DNA from 2 places in the Stenotrophomonas sp. YJH_SMC_105-26 genome. Region 1 is predicted to be linked to the other one. Evidence: riboswitches for the same ligand, from Rfam matches in the RefSeq annotation. Region 1 holds a riboswitch; the other holds the start of a gene.
What was found. Region 1 has a riboswitch for thiamine pyrophosphate ahead of thiC (phosphomethylpyrimidine synthase ThiC). Riboswitches for the same ligand answer to the same signal wherever they lie in the genome.
Positions count from the first base shown of each region.

Region 2: another riboswitch for thiamine pyrophosphate. It lies ahead of AC5P7F_RS12755 (TonB-dependent siderophore receptor); the one in region 1 lies ahead of thiC (phosphomethylpyrimidine synthase ThiC).

Region 1 covers NZ_JCAFSD010000001.1:1,017,479-1,023,918, forward strand. The annotation lists gene AC5P7F_RS04695 (winged helix-turn-helix domain-containing protein) at 1-264, opposite strand, end outside; gene AC5P7F_RS04700 (ion channel) at 524-1,195, opposite strand; gene thiC (phosphomethylpyrimidine synthase ThiC) at 1,289-3,133, opposite strand; TPP riboswitch at 3,216-3,317, opposite strand; gene AC5P7F_RS04710 (BCCT family transporter) at 3,583-5,160, shown strand; gene ggt (gamma-glutamyltransferase) at 5,704-6,440, opposite strand, start outside.
Region 2 covers NZ_JCAFSD010000004.1:254,244-260,683, forward strand. The annotation lists gene AC5P7F_RS12745 (hypothetical protein) at 1-340, shown strand, start outside; gene pnuC (nicotinamide riboside transporter PnuC) at 446-1,015, opposite strand; gene AC5P7F_RS12755 (TonB-dependent siderophore receptor) at 1,024-3,213, opposite strand; TPP riboswitch at 3,284-3,379, opposite strand; gene AC5P7F_RS12760 (phosphotransferase enzyme family protein) at 3,478-4,602, opposite strand; gene AC5P7F_RS12765 (glycine zipper 2TM domain-containing protein) at 4,724-5,131, opposite strand; gene AC5P7F_RS12770 (XVIPCD domain-containing protein) at 5,379-6,440, opposite strand, start outside.

The sequences.
Region 1 (6,440 bases):
CGCCTTGCGCAGCTGGGTAACGGCCTGGGTCAGCACATCGTTGGTCGGCAGCGTGTCCGGCCACACCTCGGCGAACAACTCGTCGCGGGTGACCACACGGCCCGGCTGCCGCAGCAGCACGCGCAGCACGCCCAGCGCCTTCGGCGTCAGCCGGCGCGGACGACGCGCACCGACGACCTCGACTTCGCGCGAGGACAGAGTGACGATGCACTCTCCTATCCGTATCCGATCGGACACGGGTGGCTGTATTTCGCTGCTGTTCATTTTCTGCTACACAGTAGAGACAGGTCCCGGGCAGTGTTTGCCTTCGTTACGGTCCCGTCCTGGGAACAGCGAAAAGCCAGACTCCGCACAAAGCATCGGCGCATACCGCAAAAACAATCGAGCGCGCGAATACTAGCCTATGCAAGTTACCTCGCCTATCGCGTGGTCGACATCAGGCTCTCTCTCGCCGACGCATTCACATAATTCGCGACATCATTCGCGCCCTCTTGGGCGCGAAATTTTTATCTGGCGTTCATTTTCACATGCGCCGCAGCATGGTCAATCCGACCAGCCGCGAAACCACCAAAGCCACGTACATCACGCCGGAAAACTGCTCCAGCATGACCAGTGCTCGTGCCTGTGGATGAAGCGGCACGACATCACTCAAGCCGACTCCAGACAGCAAGCTGAAGCTGAGATAAAGCAGCTCCATCCAACTGCGCTGCGCCTGCCCGCCGGTGCCGTGGAAACTGCCCGGATACCACTGCTGGCACACCGCGAACGCGAAGGCGAACGCCCACGCCAGCAGGGTGAAGGTTGCGCCTGCGGCGAACAGTTCGTCGCGGGTGACCTTGTGGTCCTGGAGCATGTAGGCAATCAGGGCGCCAGCCGTGTAAAAGTACAGCAGGCTCTCCAGCACCTGCGCGGTGGTCAGCAATGCGGTGCGCTCGAGCAATGCGCCTGCCAACGAGAACACCACCGAGGGAATGGCCAGCAACAGCGCCAGCCAGGTGCCCAGCGGGCTGCGCTGGACCACCCACAGCGCCAGGCCGAGTACCGCCATGCCGAACATGCCCAGTGCCGCGCGGCCGGCGGCGGTGTCATCCAGCGCGGGATACAGCAGCACCGCCAGCAGCTGCGCGCCCAGCAACCAGGCCGAAGGATGCCGGCGGGCAATGGCCAGCCAACGGGTGGTCATGGCAACAGGCATGGTGTCCTTTCCGCGGGATGATGGGCGGAGGATAGCCGGGAGCGGCGTGATGAGCGGTAGTGCCGGCCGCGGGCCGGCACCACCGTCTGCGCATCACCCCTGGTGGTAGACCTCGGCACCCGCGGCGCGGAACTCCTCCGACTTCTCCTTCATGCCGGCCTCGGCGTAGTCACGCACATCCTGGGTGATCTTCATCGAACAGAAGTGCGGGCCGCACATCGAGCAGAAGTGCGACAGCTTGTGCGCATCCTTCGGCAGCGTTTCGTCATGGAACTCCCTGGCCTTCTCCGGATCCAGGCCAAGGTGAAACTGGTCTTCCCAGCGGAACTCGAAGCGCGCCTTGCTCAGTGCGTTGTCGCGTACCTGCGCGCCCGGATGGCCCTTGGCCAGGTCGGCCGCATGCGCGGCGATGCGGTAGGCCATGATGCCGTCACGCACGTCCTGGCGATTGGGTAGGCCAAGGTGCTCCTTCGGCGTCACGTAGCAGAGCATCGCCGTGCCGAACCAACCGATCATCGCCGCACCGATCGCGCTGGTGATGTGGTCGTAGCCCGGCGCGATGTCGGTGGTCAGCGGCCCCAGCGTGTAGAACGGCGCTTCGCCGCATTCGCGCAGCTGCTTGTCCATGTTCTCCTTGATCAGCTGCATCGGCACGTGGCCGGGGCCTTCGATCATGGTCTGCACATCATGCTTCCAGGCGATCTTGGTGAGCTCACCCAGCGTCTCCAGCTCACCGAACTGCGCCACGTCGTTGGCATCGGCGATGCAGCCCGGGCGCAGGCCGTCACCCAGCGAGAAGGTCACGTCATAGGCCTTCATGATCTCGCAGATGTCTTCGAAGTGCGTGTAGAGGAAATTCTCCCTGTGGTGCGCCAGGCACCACTTGGCCATGATCGAACCACCGCGGCTGACGATGCCGGTCACGCGCTTGGCGGTGAGCGGCACGTAGCGCAGCAGCACGCCGGCGTGGATGGTGAAGTAGTCCACGCCCTGCTCGGCCTGCTCGATCAGCGTGTCGCGGAAGATCTCCCAGGTAAGCGCTTCGGCGCGGCCGTCGACCTTCTCCAGCGCCTGGTAGATCGGCACGGTACCGATCGCCACCGGCGAGTTGCGGATGATCCACTCGCGGGTTTCGTGGATGTGCTTGCCGGTGGACAGGTCCATCACGGTGTCACCACCCCAGCGGATCGCCCACACCAGTTTCTCCACCTCTTCGGCAATGCCCGAGGACACCGCGCTGTTGCCGATGTTGGCGTTGATCTTGGTCAGGAAGTTGCGGCCGATGATCATCGGCTCGCTTTCCGGGTGGTTGATGTTGTTGGGCAGCACCGCACGGCCACGGGCGATTTCATCGCGCACGAACTCCGGCGTGATGATCTTCTGGATCGAGGCGCCGAACGCCTCGCCCGGGTGCTGCTGCAGCAGGCCGGCATCGCGGATCGCGTCCAGCCGCTGGTTTTCACGGATGGCGACGAATTCCATTTCCGGCGTGATGATGCCGCGGCGCGCATAGTGCATCTGGGTGACGTTCGCGCCTGCACGTGCACGGCGCGGCAGGCTGCGTGTGGGGAAGCGCACAGCATCGAGCTTCGGGTCGTGCTCGCGATCGCGGCCGAACGACGAACTCAGGCCGTCGAGCTGTTCGGTATCGCCGCGCTCCTCCACCCAGCCACGACGCAGCGCCGGCAGGCCCGCGGACAGATCGATACGCGCGTCCGGATCGGTGTACGGGCCCGACGTATCGTAGACCGTGACCGGTGCATTCTCTTCGCCGCCGAACAGCGTCGGCGTGCGGGTCAACGCGATCTCGCGCATCGGCACCTGCAGATCCGGACGCGAACCGGGTACGTGGATCTTGCGCGAGCCGGGAATGGGCCGGGTCACGGATTCGGAGAGTTGCTGGGCCTGTTGCTGCAGGGCGGAGAGCTGTGCGTTCATCGGGCATCGTCCAGGAAGGTCAGGGACGAAGCGGCGGCGCACTGCGACCGCGCACGGACGGTCCTTGGGCGGTGTCCGGGCACGGCTGCACTGCAAAGCTTCCCTACGCCGGTATGAGCCGGATCAGGTTCCAAGGGACTGTCTCAACCGTGGCCACATGGCCGCGGTACCCCCGCTTCTTGGCGTGCATTAGAGCATAGACCGCCCGCTCCGGGAGTTGCCCCCGCGGTCAGATCCGCTTTCCTGTGGAAAGCGGATCTGATCCGGATCGTTGTTCGTTAACAGAACCATGACGTCGCGTTCAGTAACGTGCACGTCCGTCGCCCTCCAGCGACCGATGCGTCCTTCGCCGCCGACGCGGCCCCTGCCCGGTTCGCGCTGCATGCCGCCGGTCCTTCGCTGCAAGCTCTGCTCGCTCCCCTCAATCCCTTGATCGGAGAAGCTCCTTCATGGTGTTTCGCGTTTCCATCGCACTGGTTCTGCTGCTGGTGCTGCTTGCCGGTATTGCACCAGGCCCCTTCAATGCCGTGGTGCAGTCGATGCTGGCAGAAGTCATCCGCAGCGTCGGCTGGCTGTACCTGCTGGTGGTATTCCTGGCCCTGGTGTTCCTGATGTACCTGGCTTTCGGTCGCTTCGGCAACCTGCGCATCGGTGGCGAAGACGCCGAGCCCGAGTTCTCGCGAGCCAGCTGGATGTCGATGCTGTTCGCCGCCGGCATGGGCATCGGCCTGGTGTTCTGGGGCGCCGCCGAGCCCATTTCGCACTTCAGCAAGCCACCGGAAGGGCTTGCTCCGCAGAGCCTGGATGCGGCACGCGCCTCGATGCGCTATGCATTCTTCCACTGGGGCCTGCACCCGTGGGCCATCTATGCGCTGATCGGGCTGGCAATGGCCTGGTTCCAGTTCAACCGCAACGGCCGCGGCCTGGTCAGCGACATGCTGCAGCCGATCATCGGCCGCCACCATCGCGGCTGGATCGGTAGGGTGGTCAACATCGCTGCAGTGGTCGCCACCGCGATCGGTGTCGCGACTACGCTGGGCTTCGGCACCATCCAGATCGCCGCGGGCGTGGAACGCGTGTTCGGCCTGGAAGCTACGGTCCCGGTGCAGATGACCATCATCGCCATCGCCTTCGTGCTGTACATGGCGTCCACCGCCAGTGGCGTGGAGCGAGGTGTGAAGTGGCTGTCCAATTTCAACCTGGCGTTGGCTGCCCTGCTGGCCGCCATCCTGCTGGTGCTGGGGCCGACCGGATTCATCTTCGATACGTTCACCACCACGCTGGGCTCCTACCTCAACCAGCTGGTGACGATGAGCCTGCGCATGTCACCGTTCTCCGGCAGCACATGGGTGGCCGACTGGACGATTTTCTACTGGGCCTGGTGGATTTCCTGGGCTCCGTTCGTGGGGTCGTTCATCGCACGCATCTCGCGCGGCCGCAGCGTGCGCGAGTTCGTGATCGGCGTCGTGCTCGCGCCGACGCTGCTGGGCTTCTTCTGGTTCGCCGTATTCGGCGGCACCGCGCTGTGCGCACAGATCTTCGGCCATGCCGACCTGGTGCAGGCGCTGGGCAATGGCTACAAGACCGTGCTGTTCACGCTGTTCGACAGCATGCCGCTGCCGCTGCTGCTGTCGTGCATCGCACTGGTACTGCTGATGATCTTCTTCGTGACCTCGGCCGACTCGGCGGTACTGGTGCTGGCCAGCATGTCCACTGACGAAGCAGGCGATCCCCCGTTGAAGCGCAAGCTGGCCTGGGGCATTGCGGTGGCGTTGATCGCAGCGGCCTTGCTGCTGGCCGGTGGCCTGGATGCACTGCAGGGCATGATCACGATTGCGGCGTTGCCATTCGCGCTGCTGATGGTGCTGGTGATGGTGTCGCTGTACCGCGTGCTCGACCAGGAGTACACGCGTGAGCGGCGGCAGGCGCAGCGCCAGCGGCACATGATCGATGCGTGGATCGCGCGCGAGATGGCGGCGCAGGAGGAGACCCAGGCCGAGGCCGCACGCGCGCACGATCAGGATTGAGGGTGTTTTGCAGCCTGCGGCTGCACTGCTTTTTTCAAGCAACGGCAACGTCTAAACCGGCTCTGGGATGCTGAGGGTTTGGCGGGGCGGTGTGGGTGGGCAGGACACGCCGTGAACCCATCCTTGGGGGCTCGATGGCGCCATCCATGGCGCCAACGGTCCTGCCCACCCACACCGCCCCACGCCCGACAGATTTCCGGTGACGGTTGGTTTTCCACGCTTTGCGTGGAAGATGTGTATCGGAAAACAAGAAGGGGTCGGATCCGTTTTCCTGCGGAAAACGGATCCGACCCCAACCCAAAGCCCGCGGCTGTTGCCGTTGCCTTTGCTCTTGCTCTTCTTTTTCTTTTCCTGCGGTGACGGACACGGAAACTGTCCGTGGCCGGGCGGGTGGGTTGGCTGGGGGCGTGAGCCGCATGGATGCGGCGACCGAGCCTACAGGGACCTATTCACGGCGTCCCCCAGACAATCCACCCGCCCGGCCAAGCCAAGCATCGCTGAACCATCACCGCAGAGGGGGCTGCGCCCGGTGGCCGGGAACCCTCAATACCCCGCCGCCTGCCCATCCTTGCGACTCTCCGAAGCTCCGTAATAAACCCCGCTCTCGGGGTCGCGCATGATCGCCTGGTACCCGCCATACGGGCCATCGGCGAACACGATGCGATGCCCCTTGCGCATCAGCGCACGCACCGTCTCGTACGGGAAGCCGGTTTCCAGATTCACTTCACCACCGTCGGTCATCGCCGTGGCCTGTCCGGTCGGTTCGGTCGAGCCCTCGTGCTGGATGCGCGGTGCGTCACCGGCTTCCTGCAGGTTCATGCCGAAATCCACCAGGTTCATCACAATCTGCGCGTGGCCCTGCGGCTGCATCGCGCCGCCCATCACGCCGAAGCTGGCGTACGGCTTGCCGCCCTTGGTGATGAACGCCGGGATGATCGTCTGGAACGGCCGCTTGCCCGGTGCATAGCCGTTGGGATGGTTCTTCTGCAGCACGAACATCTCGCCACGATCCTGCAGGATGAAGCCCAGCCCCGGCGGCGCCATGCCGCTGCCCATGCCGCGGTAGTTGGACTGGATCAACGACACCATCATGCCGTCGGCGTCGGCCACGGTCATGTAGATCGTGTCGCCTTCTTCCAGCTGCTTCGGCGTGCCCGGCTGCACTTCCTTCAGCGCCTTGTCCATCGAGATCAGTGCGCGGCGCTGCGCGGCGTATTCCTTGGAGATCAGCTTCTGCACCGGCGCCGGCTGGAAGGCCATGTCGGCATAGAAGCGCGCAC
Region 2 (6,440 bases), on a different contig from region 1:
GAGTGCCGCAGTGTCCGCACAGGAAGCCCCTGCGCACTGGATGGCCTACGCCGCCTCCGTGGGAGGCCAGCTGCAGCAGCGCCTGCAGCAGGAGCACGATCCGCAGGCACAGCGCGTGCTGGAATGGCTGCAGGCACACGCTGACACGCCGACGCCGCTACCGGTGAGCGTGTGGATCGCGGCGGATGGCCGTATTTCGAAACTGGAATTCGACAGCCTGGGCGATGCCCAGGTCGACGCCGACCTGCGCGCGACGCTGCAGGCCGCGCCGTTGCAGGCGGCACCGCCGGCCGACATGCGCCAGCCGCTGCGCCTGGGCCTGCTGCTGGAGCCGAAGTAGATCCACGCCATGCGTGGATGTGGTGGGTAGATGCCGACCTTGGTCGGCAGGCGCGCGGCAACCCAGGTTGGCGACTACCGGTAGCCCGCCACGCATGGCGTGGCTCTATTGCGTTGCCACCTGTGGCTCGCGCGCGGCGGCGCTCCATGCGCGCAGGCCGAACACGGCCAGGCCGAGGAAGAACACGTACAGTGCCGCGGTCACGTGCAGCGACTTGAACAGGTACGCACCCACATAGACCACGTCCACCGCGATCCACACCCACCAGCAGGCCACGTGGCGGCGTGCCTGCCACCACTGGCCGACCAGGCTCAGCGCGGTCAGCATCGCGTCCAGCCAGGGCAGCGCGGCATCGGTGAAGGTGTGCATGGCCGCACCCAGCGCCACGCCACCGCACAGGCCGAAGGCCAGGTCGCGCAGCAGCGTGCCGCGTGCCAGTGGCACGATGCGGATGCTGCCCTCATCGGCGGCGTGCTGCCGCCAGTTGAGCCAGCCGTAGACCAGGAAGCCACCGAAGGCGACCTGCAGCAGGGTGTCCGAGTACAGCTTGGCCTCGGCGAACACCAGCCCATACAGCGCCACCGACAGCAGGCCCACCGGCCACGCTGCCAGCCGGCGCCGGGCCATCAGCCAGACGCCGAGGATGCTGCACAGCGCGGCGGTCCACTCGAGCATCACGCCGCTCACAGCGCGAACGTCACCGACAGGCGGGCCTGTCGCGGTGCACCGGGGAACAGGTAGTAGTCACCGCCGCTGCTGCCGGTATCGCGCCAGTAGAAGCGGTTGAATACGTTGTCCACCGACAGGTTCCAGGTCACCGCGCGTTCGTGCAGGCGATGCTGGAAGCGCAGGCCGGCATCGAACACCGAGTAGTCCGGTGCGCGTACGCCGCCGTCGGCGCGGGCCACGTTGGCACCGGCATAGCGCCAGCCGCCGGTCACATCCAGGCCCTGCACGAACGGCAACGCGTAGGCCACGTGCACGCTGGCGCGCACCTTCGGCACGTTCACCAGCTGATGGCCCTCATAGGCCGGCGTGCCGGTGTCGCGCGCCCGGGCCTGCAGCATGCTGGCGCTGGCCACGATCTGCAGTGCGTCGGTCAGCTGGCCGTTGGCGGTCAGCTCCAGGCCGGTGTGGGTCTGCGTGCCTTCCTCGACGAAGGTGTAGCCGACGTCGCTGCTGTCGGGCCTGGCGTACTGGTACGGCTGCGAGATGCGGAACACGGCTGCGCCCAGGGTCAGCGCCTCGACCGGCACGTACTTCACGCCTACTTCCAGCTGGCGCGACTGCACCGACGGCAGGAAAGTGTCGGCATTGCTGGTCCAGAACGGCGCTTCCTGGCCCAGCGAAGTGCCGCGCACATAGCTGGCATAGGCGTTGAGCTGGTCGGTGGCCTTCCACACCACGGCGGTCTGCGGCAGGAAGCGCGACAGGCGGCTGTGCCGCTGCGGAACGCCACGCTTGTCGTAGGCACGCTCGTCCAGGCGCACGAAGCGGCCACCGGCCAACCACTGCCAGTCATCGCCAAAGCTCATCCGGTCCAGCGCGAAGAACGCGGTCTGGCGGCTGTCCAGGCGTCGTGCGGAGGGGCCGGGCATCTTCGGCGACGGCTCGAACACGGGCACCTGCGGGTCGTGGATGTTGCTGGTGCCGACGTACTCGTTGACGCTCGGGCGCTTGTCCACGGTGCGGCGGAAGTAGTCGGCACCGAGGGTCAGCTGATGGCCGACGCTGCCGGTCTCGAAGCGGCCACGCAGCTCGGCACGGGCCTGCTGGTTGCGGCGGGTGTCGTCCGGGCTGCGGTAGTCGTAGACATCGTAGTCGCCGTTGGGCGCGAAGTAGTTGCCTGGCACGCTGCCATCGGCGCACTGCACGGCGTAGTAGCAGCCGTAGGCGAAGGCGACGTTGTCATCGATCACCGAGCGGCTGTGGCCGACCGAGACGCGCGACTGCCAGGCATCGTTGAAGTCGTAGGTATGCAGCGCGGTGATGTTGGTGCTGGCGATATCCACCGGGCGCTGCCACGGCTGGTAGCCGAGCAGGTGCTCGCGGTCGACACCGCGCGGCAGGTCACGCGCGCCCAGCAGCTGGTAGCCGGACACCGAGCGCTGCGAGCTGGTCTGGTAGTTGGCATCCACTTCCAGCTTGCCGCGCTCGCCGATCAGCCAGTCGGCGGCCAGCGAGTAGAAGTTGCGGCGGCCATCGGCGTGCGCGACGTAGGAATTGCTGGAGTCCCATGCGGCATTCAGGCGCAGGCCGAAACGCGGGGTGATCCAGTGGCCGACATCGACGGCGACGTAGCGTGAGCCTTCCGAATCGGTGCCGAGCGTGGCGGTGCGTACTTCAGCCGGGCGCTTGCCGATGTAGTTGATGATCCCGCCCGGCGCCATCACCCCTGCCGCCAGGCCGGCTTCACCCTTGAGGATCTCGACCGACTGCACGTTCTCCAGCGCCAAGCGTTGCTCGCCGGCGATGGACAGCCCGTTGAAGCGGTAGCCGGTGGCGGCGTCCAGCGCGAAGCCGCGGATGGCGATGTTCTGGTAGTAGCCCACAGGTGCATACGCATCACCCAGCGAGGCATCGTTGCTGGCCAGCTCGGACAGCGAACGTACCTGGCGACGTTCGAGATAGTCGCGCTCGAGCACGTTCACCGAAGCCGGCGTGTCCTTCCACGAACCGCCGCCGAAGGCATTCACGCGCGAGGTATCGGCCTTCGGCTTGCCGGCCTCCACGCGCACCGCCGCCAGTTCGGTCGGCGAGCGTTCGGCACCAGTGGCAGCCGCATCGGTGGTGGCCTCGGCCTCGCTGGCATGCAGCGGCAGCGCGGCGCAGAGGGCGAGTGAGAGCAGGGTGGGGCGCAGGCAGCGGTTCATTCGGTTCGTCTTCGGACAACAAGGGAGACGAAGCGACGGCGCGCAGGTGCACCGGCCCATGATGGGGGTGTGGCTGCGGCTCAAAGCTCCCTACGCCGGTGCAAACCGGATCAGGTTCCAAGGGACTCTCTCAGCCTGGCAGATCCAGGCACCCCCGCTTCAGGTGACCATTTCACTACAAATGGTACGGATTTGCGAGCGCCAGCCGGGGTCAGATCCCTTTCCTGCGGAAAGGGATCTGACCGCAACGCTGCGTCAACCGGATCACGCGACGGCGTGCAGGGCCTGCAGCAGTGCCCGCCCCGGCGCGCTGTGGAACCACGCCGGATGGCCCAGCATGAAGGGCTGCCAGGCCACGTCGGCATTCGCGGTTGAGCGGGTGACACCTTCGAAGTACTCCACTTCGGACAGTGCGAAGTCGAAATGGACCATTGGCAGCAGGTCGGCCAGCAGGTGCACGCGTGCCGCCGACAACGGCAGCACCTCGCGGTAGCCGTCGAGCAGGGCCAGCGCGATATCGATGCGCACTGCCTCCATGCCGCGCTCCAGTTCCAGCCACGCCACTGCGTTGCGCTCGATCGCGGTGGCGAGGTCGAACAGCGCGCTGGTGGGCGACGCCAGGCCGAAATCCAGCACGGTGCTGACCTCGCCGTTGCGCCACAGCAGGTTGGAGACATGCCAGTCGTTGTGCGCCCACAGCCGGGGCTCGGCGCGCAGGCGCTCGGCCAGGCCGGCGTGCCACGGCAGCACGTCGCGCTGCAGCTGTGCTTCCCATGGAATGCGCGCGAGATAGCGTGCCAGCCCGGGACGTTCATCCAGTCCTGCCTTGATGGCGGCGATCGGATCGTCGGCACGGATCAGGTCGTCGCGCGCCACCAGCAGATGGGTGCTGCGCTGGGGCGCGTGGTAGCTGGCGGCGGCACGGTGCAGCTGTGCGAGCGTGCGCCCTGCTTCGCGGGCCTGCGCGACATCGGTCAACAGCGACCACGACACCGCGTCGCGATACAGGTCGTCGCCCACGCCGACATCGTGCAGTTCAAACGTCCATTCGCCGTGTTCGACCGCAGTGTGGCCATCGGTGGCCGGCAGCACCTGCACCACTGGCACGCCGGCGGCGGCGAGATGGGCGATGAAGTGGTGTTCTTCTTCCAGACAGGCCGCGCTGCGCACGCTGTGGTGGTGGCGCTTGATGAACACCGCGCCGCGCGTGCCGTCGACGATGGCGGCGGCAGACAGCGGCCGCGGGCTGTGCCAGCGCGGTTGGCTGTGCCCGCCCAGCTGCGGGTAACGCGTACTCAGCCACGCGATGTCCGCCGCGCTGATCGGTGGCCAGTCGGCAGCGACCTCGTCGTTGTTGAGGCCCTGCACGCGGTGGGAGGAAGACGTCATGCCACAGTCCGATCGGGAAAGTCACATCCAAGGCTGCGCATTCAACGCCATACGCGTGGCCAACGCAAACGGGCGGGTCATCGACCCGCCCGTCTCCGCGTCATCGGTATGTCGGCGCTGCTTACCAGCCGCGATGGCGGCCGCGGTCGTGGTAGTAGCGGTTGTCGTAGTAGCGCTCACGCTGCCAGCGGCGGTCATCGCCACGGTCGTAGTAGCCACTGCGGTAGTAGCCACGGTCGTAACGGCGATCGTAGCGGTCGTCGTAACGGCGATTGTCGTAGTAACGGCGGTCGCGGCGGTCGGAGGTGGTCAGGTTGCCGATCGCGCCGCCGGCCACGGCACCGCCGACGGTGGCCGCAGGGTCGCCGTTGGACAGCAGGTTGCCGGCCACGCCACCGACCACGGCGCCGACCAGGGTGCGCTTGTCCTTCCTCGACATCGCGCTGGCATCGCTGACCACGGCGACACCGGCAACCAGTGCCAGGGCCATCGCCAGGCCACGGAAGCTGAGTGTGGAAGTACTGAGCATGTTCGGTTCTCCTGTGAGGTGCATGCCACGCTGGGCAGGGAGGGCGCGGGGCGCCCCGGCTGCCGTGGAGACCACGCTGGCGTTCCGACATTGCCGGAACATTGCCTGGCCTACCGGGCGGCTTGCGCATTCATCTAGCGGCAGGCGGCATGAAGCAAGGCTGAAAGTGGCTTTTACCGCTCAGCTGGCAGAAAGGGAAAGGGCCGCGCATGGCGCGGCCCCTCCCGGTCTGCAAGGCGCTGCGGGCTCAGACGCCCATGGCCTTCTGCGCCTGGCGGGTCTGTTCCTGCTGCGCGTCCTGCTGCTGGTGCAGCACGTTCGGCGCGCCCTGCACCGCGCCGCTGCTGAGCGCCATGCTCTGCTCGCTGGCGGTGCGGGTTTCCACCGCAACGCGGCTGGCCGCCGGGTCACCGACCGTGCCCTGCACGGCGAACAGGCGCTCACCGTTCGGGCTGGGCACCACCGCGTCGATGCGCTGCAGGCCGGCGGCATGCGCCTCCCTGGTCAGGGCCGCTGCGGCGCTTTCCAGCGCGTGGCGGTCCTTGAAGGTGCCCGCCGGCATCCGCTCCAGGCCTTCGGTGGCCTGCAGGTACATCGGATTGCGCGGGTGCCGCTCGTCGTTCAGCAGCGGGCGCTCGCGGGCCTCCTTGATCGCATCCAGCGTCTTTGCACCGACGATGCCGTCGGCAACCAGCCCGTTGTCCTTCTGCAGCTGGCGTACCGCCGCTTCGGTATTGCGCCCGAAGCGGCCGTCCTCGGCCAGCGGCTTGCCGTCGGCCCCGGCATAGCCGAGGTGGCCCAGCTGCTCCTGCACCTTGCGCACGCCCTCGCTGTGCGCGCCCGGCTTGTACAGCTCGGCGTGCGGGGCGGCAGCGGCCTTGTGTTCGGCCGCAGGCTTGCCCTGGGTCTGCTCATGCGATTGGGTGCGGCTTTCCAGCAGGTCGCGCGCCTTGGACAACGGGTCCGACGCGAACAGCTTCCAGTGCGGGTGGTCCTTCACCTGCTTGAGGTAATCCTCCACCGGCATGGTGTGCACGCCCTTGCTGCCGGTGGACTGGCTGATCAGCAGCTTGTCGGTATTCGGGTCGCGCACCACCATCACGATGTGGTCGATGCCATTCCAGTGCTCGTGGCGGGTCCTGGCCGTATCCAGGCCGATGACCATGCCTTCCTTCAGCGCACCGGGCTTGAGGATGGCGTCGCGCTCGAGCAGCACGCCGGACTGTTCGACGGCCTTGTGCACGATGCCGCCGGAACCGAGGTTGCCCAGGTCGATGCGGTCGGCCTTGCTGAAGACAGCGTGCCCGGC